2 regions of the Pseudoalteromonas sp. 5Ae-yellow genome follow, and region 2 is predicted to be linked to the other one. Evidence: predicted binding sites of a transcription regulator. Region 2 holds the regulator's gene; the other holds the start of a gene.
What was found. Region 2 encodes ArgR, which controls arginine synthesis, uptake and breakdown. Its sites were predicted from a motif close to ANTGAATANNTATTCANT; they were not measured.
Positions count from the first base shown of each region.

Region 1 (4,332 bases), on a different contig from region 2:
TAGTCGTTACATAGCGTTAAAATATCAACCGCTTTGTATACGTCTAATGTGCGCGAAGAGTGAATCACTTTACTTAAGTGATAATGATAAAATGCATCATCAAGCCCTACAGCAGCTTCAATTGCAGACGTACCTACAACATCACCGGTTTCGCTATCTTCAAGAACAAACAGGTAGCCTTCGTCACCGGGTTGTGACGTTTGCTTAGCAAATGAACTTACAGAATGGTCTATTTTCTTTTGCAATAGTTCTTCGTTTAATGGCAAAGACGTAAAACCATGCCCAGATTCGTGGGCAATTTTCAGTAATGCTGAGTAATCATTTTGCTGGATTGGGCGAAGGATCATCATGAGTCCGCTTGCTCCCTTATAAATAACGGTAAATAGGAATTGCAGGGCAAGCGGTGCTTGCCCTTAATTGGTTGGCTTAAGTCGCTTATGCGTTTACTACGCTTGCTACTGCTTTTTCAAAGCGTGCCATACCTTCGCGAATGTCCGCTTCAGGAATTACTAAAGATGGAGTGAAACGTACTACGTCTGCACCGGCAACTAGTGACATAAGGCCTTGCTCAGTACCTGCCACTAAAAACTCTTTTGCACGACCTTTGTATTGCTCGTTCACTACTGCACCAATTAATAAACCTTGGCCACGGATTTCGCTAAATACGTTGTATTTTTCGTTAACCGCGCTAAGTAGTTCATTAAATAATGCGGCTTTTTCTTTTACGCCAGCCAGTACTTCTGGGGTATTTACTGTATCAAATGCCGCTTCTGCAACAGCACACGCAAGCGGGTTACCGCCATAAGTAGAACCATGTGTGCCTACTTTAAGGTGCTGTGCAATTTCAGTTGTTGTGATCATAGCGCCAATAGGAAAACCGCCGCCAAGTGCTTTAGCCGAAGTTAAAATATCAGGTACTACGTTTAAGCCTTGGTATGCATATAAATCGCCAGTACGACCAACACCTGTTTGAACTTCATCAAAAATAAGCAGTGCGTTATGTTTAGTACATAAATCGCGAACACCTTGAGCAAACTCATCAGTTGGTGAAACAATACCGCCTTCACCTTGTAGAGGTTCCATCATTACGGCACATGTTTTATCGCTGATAAGTGCTTCAAAAGCAGCTAGGTCGTTGTAATCGCAATGTATAATGTCGCCAGGCTTAGGGCCAAAACCATCTGAATATGCAGCTTGGCCGCCAACAGTTACGGTAAAGAATGTACGACCGTGGAAACCTTTGTTGAACGCGATGATTTGTGATTTTTCTGCGCCAAACTTATCAAGTGCAAAACGACGCGCTAATTTAAGCGCGGCTTCGTTTGCTTCTGCGCCAGAGTTGGCAAAGTAAACTTTTTCAGCAAATGTCGCATCAACCATTTTTTTAGCTAGGCGAAGTGCCGGCTCATTGGTCATTACGTTAGATAGATGCCAGATTTTTTCGCCTTGCTCTTTTAATGCGCCTACTAATGCAGGGTGGCAATGGCCAAGACAGTTAACTGCAATACCACCAGCAAAGTCGATAAACTCTCGACCTTGTTGATCCCATACGCGAGAGCCTTCGCCTCGAACAGGAATTACGCTTGAAGGTGCGTAGTTAGGAACCATTACGTGATCAAATAATTCGCGATTGACTGTCATTTTATTTCCTCTTAATTGTGAGCAACACAAAACATCAAAATAGGTGTTTGGTTAATATTTGTAACCAACTTTATAGGCAAGATCAGTAACCTGATAATTGCGCAAAATTGCTTTGTGGTTCAATTTTCAGACGCACATTATTTCAGAATTACTTATATCTGTCTCGTTAAAAACTTTCATGTATCCCTTGAAAATAAAGGGCTAAAGATATTATTTCATAGATAGTGAATAACTATTTGCATAGCTATTTATGCTTATTTTTAGGCAACTAACCGCATGAGTACAGAGGCGCACACGCTTTAATCGGCAAATATGCAATATAAAAATAGAGTGAGAATGAATGGTTAGTCGCAAAAAAATTAACAAAAAATTCAGATTTTTAGTCAATTTGAATAGCTAAATTGGTAAAATTACTCGATTGGAGGGTTTTTAGTTCCGTTTTAGTGAACTTAAAGTACGAAAACCAGCTTAGAGTTTCGTCAGGCTCAATAAGTTGATGCTCTTTTAGATTAAGATATTGAGAGTAGCAACGTGCCTTTAGCATTACTTGTGTTAACGGCAGTAATGTATCGCCCTTATCTACCCCATTTACTAGCTGCTGCATTACACCTTTAAACGGTAAATATTTAAAAGCCATTTTGTCTATTACTTTGGCGCTTACCTCTATCGACTTATTGCTAAGTAGAGTGGTTAAAAATAGCGGGTCGGGCTGTAGCTCTAATAATGCGGTGTGTAAATCTTTTTGGTTTTCATTTCGGGCTAACTGCACTTTACGTTGCCATACTTTCTCAAACGTTTTTAAGTACAAACGCACCAATGCAATTCGCCCTACATCTAAAAGCATACCAAGGGTAAATGCATGAACGTCGTTCACATTATTAATTTGTGCAATTTTTTGCGCAGCAATCGCGTTTGCCATCGCGCTGTCGCGTAGCCGGCGTTTTAATAATGAAAATGGCTCGGTGCTATGTGGCATCCAATGACGCGCAGCAAATGTAGGTATAACTAGCTGTAAGTTATCAAGACCAATATAGCGAAGAGCAAGCGATGGCTTATCTACTTTTACAGACGTGTTTTTACTACGTTGATTACGATAGTAAGGTAAATTAACGAGCGTTACTAACTCCCTACCCAACCAGCTTAAATCATTAACCAATGGCTCTAAACGCCCTACCGATGCCGACTTTACCGCTAATATATCGAGTATATTGGCAATGCCATCTTCAATACCTATGGTGCTATGAATTACACCATCTATATCTTCGAGCTGCTTATATATAGCTGTTTCAATTGTTTTGTGTAGTTGCTCACTTGCTTGCGCGCGATATTTATGATGTGCAGTACTGCTTTGCTGGCGTTTATTCTGTGCGGCCACTTCAACCTGAAGCAAGGTACGCTGCTTCATGGGTTCGCCGTAATCTATATCTAATGTATGAATGAAACCAATTTGCTGATGCGCAAAGCTATGCCCAAGCAATAAGTCATGAGCTCGTTGGCTTAGTATTTTGGCAGTACGCTGCTGGGCTACAAGTTCAGTCATGACATCCATTAATAAAGTATAAAATGCTATGTGTATTATAACATTAGAAGCGAGTTAAAAAGTTATCAAGCAGTTCTAAGCCTTGAGCAGTTAAAATAGCTTCGGGATGAAACTGCACACCTTCGATTGCTAATTCTTTATGAAGTAATCCCATAATTTCGTCAAACTCGCCTTGCTCAGTCTGAGTCCATGCTGTTACTTCAAGCTCTTTAGGTAGAGTTTGCGCTTTAACCACTAAAGAATGATAACGACATACTGTTAACGGGTTAGCTAAACCTTTAAACACACCTTTATTAGTGTGAACTATGGGTGATGTTTTACCGTGCATAACTTTTTTAGCACGAATTACATCTCCCCCCAAAGCTTGCGCGATAGTTTGATGCCCCAAGCAAATCCCTAGAATAGGATATTGTCCTTTTAGTTGCTCAACAACATTTAATGAAATACCCGCTTCGTTAGGCGTGCATGGTCCCGGCGATAACACGATGTGCTGCGGGTTTAACTGTTTTATTTGTGCAATGTTTAGCTCGTCATTACGTTTTACTAAAACGTCTTGATCTAAACGCTGAAAATATTGCACTAAGTTGTAAGTAAACGAATCGTAGTTATCGATCATTAACAGCATTACACAACAAACCTTATAAATTATTGACCACTTACTTCACGCAAGCGGTACTAAGCGTTGCATTCTACCACTATTAACTAGCCAACATAAATTAGCAAAAAGCGTTAAAAATTAACTGTTTTTGCTAAAAGTTCTTTAAAGTCTTTAGTGGGTACTGGTTCACTTAACCCGAACTCTGGTTAAGAGATTTATTAACGTATTAAATCATGGTGATATTTAAATTTATTCTCTCAAGCCAGAGATTCCTTGCACCTTGAGCAATAATATCGAGTTTTAAGCTTTTCGCGAGTAGTTAACACACCTACGTAGGCTGTATACCCCAACAATAAATTATTGACCTCTAAAGTACGTGCATTTATTGATCGCACTATTAAATACTTTGGTGAAATGCCTTACTGAGCAAAATAAACAGATTGCTTGTGCTACATCAAATTAGCGGCTCGATGGTTGAATTATATCTATGTAAGCCCCAGTGTATTATATGAAAGGCAGTAATTCACTTATACAACTCACTTACTTGTGAGCT
Region 1 is NZ_JACGWD010000001.1:18,277-22,608, forward strand. Features, by position in the region: gene astA (arginine N-succinyltransferase) at 1-350, opposite strand, end outside; gene H4J63_RS00085 (aspartate aminotransferase family protein) at 436-1,641, opposite strand; gene H4J63_RS00090 (HDOD domain-containing protein) at 2,021-3,181, opposite strand; gene H4J63_RS00095 (aminodeoxychorismate/anthranilate synthase component II) at 3,225-3,806, opposite strand.
Region 1: H4J63_RS00085 (aspartate aminotransferase family protein) is a predicted target of ArgR. The motif match lies at 1,877-1,894, and genes of this name have one in related genera.

Region 2 (4,332 bases):
GTTTAGACTTTTTAGCTGAGTCTGACTATAAGCAAGCACTTATAAGCCTTGCCCGTATTGCGGTTGACCGCGACCACTAGTTTTAACTAGTTACACAGTGTGACATTAATTCTGAGCAATAAAAAAGCCTGCAAATGCAGGCTTTTTTGTTGCTTAAACCGGCTATTACGCCATGAAATCAACACCTTCTTTGATGTCTTTTTTCAGAGTTTCAAGCATGTCATTTTTTGCTTTTGTTTCAAATGCGCTTAGTTCGCCGTAAGAAAGAATTTCTTCTACACCGTTTTTACCTAAACGTACTGGATGTGCAAAGTACTCTGCATCGCCATTTTCAACAGCAACGTAAGCGTAATCTACAACTTCTTCACCTTGTAGGCCTTTAACTAAAGACATACAAAAACGAGCTGCAGCAGCACCCATAGATAGCGTAGCTGAACCACCGCCTGCTTTAGCATTTACAACTTCAGTACCCGCATTTTGGATACGTGGAGTAAGTGCAGCAACTTCTTCATCAGTGAAAGAAACACCTTCAACTTGAGAAAGTAGAGGCAGAATAGTTGTGCCTGAGTGACCACCAATTACTGGTACTTTTACAGTTGCTACGTCTACGCCTTTAAGTTCAGCAACAAATGCTTCTGAACGAATAACGTCAAGCGTAGTAATACCGAATACGCGTTTAGCGTCGTAAGTACCTGCTTTTTTGAATACTTCAGCAACAATTGGAACTGTGCCATTTACTGGGTTAGTAATAATACCTACTAACGCTTTAGGACAGCTGGCAACAATGCCTTCTGCTAAAGTTTTGATGATGCCAGCATTTACATTGAATAAATCAGCACGATCCATACCTGGTTTACGTGGCATACCCGCTGGGATAAGAACGATGTCAGAACCTTCAAGCGCTTTATTTAAATCGTCTGCGCCAAAGCCTGCAACTTTAACATCTGTTGGGATGTGAGAAAGGTCAACCGCAACACCTGGTACTACTGGTGCAACATCATAAAGTGATAATTCAGAGCCAGCTGGTAAGCCTGTTTTTAATAATAAAGACAACGCTTGGCCGATACCGCCTGCAGCACCTAATACAGCAACTTTCATTGGAATTCTCCGTAATTTGAGGTAGGAAACATTTGTGGCTCTTAAGATAATGAAATTAGCGACTAAAAACAAATTTATCCTGTCTATTTCAAGTATATTTTCGACCATAGTCGTAAACTTTTGTGATTTAACGCATCAAACTGGCAAGTTAACTAAACAACTGCTGCATAATTATTCATTTTTGTGTAGAATTTGCAGCATAAATAACAAAAACGAATAAAGACTATGCAACCACAAGATAAACAAGAAGCACTGGTAAAAGCATTTAAATCACTATTAAAAGAAGAAAATTTTGGATCTCAAGGCGAAATAGTTGATGCGTTAAAAGATCAAGGCTTTGACAATATAAGCCAAAGTAAAGTATCACGCATGTTAAGTAAATTTGGCGCTGTACGCACGCGTAATGCCAAGCAAGAAATGGTTTACTGCTTACCTGCTGAAATGGGTGTACCTACGGCTAAAAGCCCATTACGCCAATTAGTAATCGACATTATGCACAACGAAATGATGATCATCATTCGTACCAGCCCAGGTGCTGCTCAGCTTATTGCACGTTTATTAGATTCATTAGGTAAAGCAGATGGCGTACTAGGAACTATTGCCGGCGATGACACTATTTTTATCGCTCCTGCTAAAATATCTGAAATAGATGTAACACTTGAACGTGTTCGCATTTTATTTGATACGGTTTAATAGCAAACTAAATTTGTTTTAAAAACCCGACTGAAGGCGCAAAGAAAGCAGAGCCCATATCGGCTTGAGTAAAATCAAGCCAGTGGTCGTAGCAATCCCCTTCCCCTAAACGACTATTAAGTACTTTTTCAAATGCGGTGCCCGTACAAGCGCATGTAATTGATAACATTCCCTGCTCATACACGTCGCCATAAGGCATGCTTTGATTTAATAGTAGCGGTTGTCCGTCTTCGTCTTTTAGCTCACTTCGCGAAGCATGGCTGGTTTCGACCGCTGGAGTAATTAGCGTGTTATCAAGACGCGTACGTCCCATTATTTGCTCTTGCTCACTCAATGATAAATGCTGCCACATAGTTAAATCATGTTTATAACGCTGAACATGAATATAACTCCCCTGATCTTCAAAGCTACCAGGGTTGCTAATTAAAGCCGTAGCGCGCTTTTTTCTTCCATGAGCTGTATCGCCACCATAAATAAAACCGTTAAAATCACGACCATCTAAAAAGCGAAAATTACGAATTTGCTCCACCAGCTCAACATCGGGGGCAAATAATTTTAAAATTTGCAGCGCAAATAAATGGTTAACATCTTCACGGTCAGAGCGAATTTGCACAAATAAATCGCACGGTTGTACGCTCATTTGGTGATCGCTATGGGTTATATTGGGAAAGCTCTGTAATTCGCTTGGAATGTATTCAGGGAGGATATGCGGCCAGTATTGCGCACCAATAGCAACCATACAAGAGAGCATTGATTCTGAAAATTGATCGCTAAACTCTTCTTCTATAGCGCTTACTTGTTTTAACTTTGCGCGAAGTGATTCGTCTTGACCATCAAACACATTAAAAAATAAGTGCAAACCGTGTAAGTTTGCTTCAGCACAAATCCCTGATTGCGCTTGCGCCATTGTTATTCCTTAGTTTTACAGATAAAAACACAGCGAATAACAAATTAATTACGATTCGAAAAAATTCACCGTGTGAGGTTTTATTTTTATTATAACCTGATCATTATTTTCAAATGACTGGCCATATTGTGCTGCAACTTCAATTTCTTGTTCATCAATAACAAGCGAATAAACATACGCCGAACCAATAAAGCGACGACTTATGATTGTAGCTCGCTTGCTGAATTTGTCACTTTGGTTATCTGCCACTAATTCTATTTGATGAGGGCGCACATATATAAGCCCTGCACTTACATTATGCTTACTCTCAACATAAGATTCGACTAAACCAAATGGTGTTTTATATTCAGTTGCGGTTAACACTTCTGCGCTTAAGTATATGCCCTGACCCAGAAACTCTGCAACCTCCTTTGAACATGGAGCTGCAAAAAGCTGCTCAGGCGTGCCTTGTTGCTCAATTTTACCGCGATGCATAATGGCCAGTGTATCTGAAAACGCAAACGCCTCTTCTTTTGAATGTGTAACAAACACAGCAGATACTTGAGTTGCCTTAATAATTCGACGTATATCGGCAATTAATTCAAAGCGTACTTGTGTGTCGATGTTTGAAAAAGGCTCATCAAGGAGTAATAAACTAGGTTTATAAGCTAATGCACGAGCAATCGCTACGCGTTGCTGTTGGCCACCCGATAACTGATGTGGAAACCTGTCAGCACAGCCAATTAAATGTACCAGCTTAAGCATTTCATCAACGCGTTGCTGCTTTTGAGCTTTACTCATTTTACTAAGCCCAAATGCAATATTATTTGCCACCGTTAAATGCGGAAACAACGCATAGTCTTGAAACATCATGCCGATGTTACGGTGCTCAGGCGAGACAAACGATTGCTCATCACTCACTAATTTACCGTCTATAAAAATAGACCCTTGCTTAGCTTCAATTAAACCTGCAATCGCTTTTAACGTGGTCGTTTTGCCGCACCCACTCGCTCCGAGTAGACAAACAATTTCATCTTTACCCACTGTTAAATCTAAATCGTGAATAACCTTTGTACCGTTATAGTGATAGCTCACGCCTTGTAAAATTAAACTACTCATTTAACTACGCTGCTCCATAGAACGATTAATAAAATACAAAGGAATAAACCCAACAATAACAATAAATAATGCCGATATAGAAGCAAGCTCTAACTGCTCGTCACTCACATACTGAAATACATGAGTAGCTAAGCTTTCAAAATTAAACGGCCTGAGCAATAGCGCAGCCGGCAGTTCTTTCATGCACTCAATAAATACCAATAACGCAGCAGTAAGCAATCCTCTTCGCAGTAAAGGTAGGTGCACTAAACGCAGTGTTTGTCCTTGGCTTTTACCCATTGATTGGCTTGCCATATCAAGTGATGGGCTAATACGTAAAAAACTCGACTCAATTGCTCCGTGTGCAATGGCGTAAAACCTAACAATATAAGCAATAATAATAGTAAGAATGCTACCTGTAAGCAGTAAGCCAATATCTAAATTATACGGCTCGAGCGCTGTGTTAATGGTGTTCTCTAATAATGTAAGTGGTAACAAAACCGCAATAGCGAGTACTGTGCCAGGCAACGCATATCCTGTGCTTGCTAAACGCCCAG
Region 2 is NZ_JACGWD010000003.1:62,284-66,615, reverse strand. Features, by position in the region: gene ispB (octaprenyl diphosphate synthase) at 1-80, shown strand, start outside; gene mdh (malate dehydrogenase) at 166-1,098, opposite strand; gene argR (transcriptional regulator ArgR) at 1,324-1,791, shown strand; gene H4J63_RS01435 (Dyp-type peroxidase) at 1,799-2,698, opposite strand; gene H4J63_RS01430 (ABC transporter ATP-binding protein) at 2,747-3,796, opposite strand; gene H4J63_RS01425 (iron ABC transporter permease) at 3,797-4,332, opposite strand, start outside.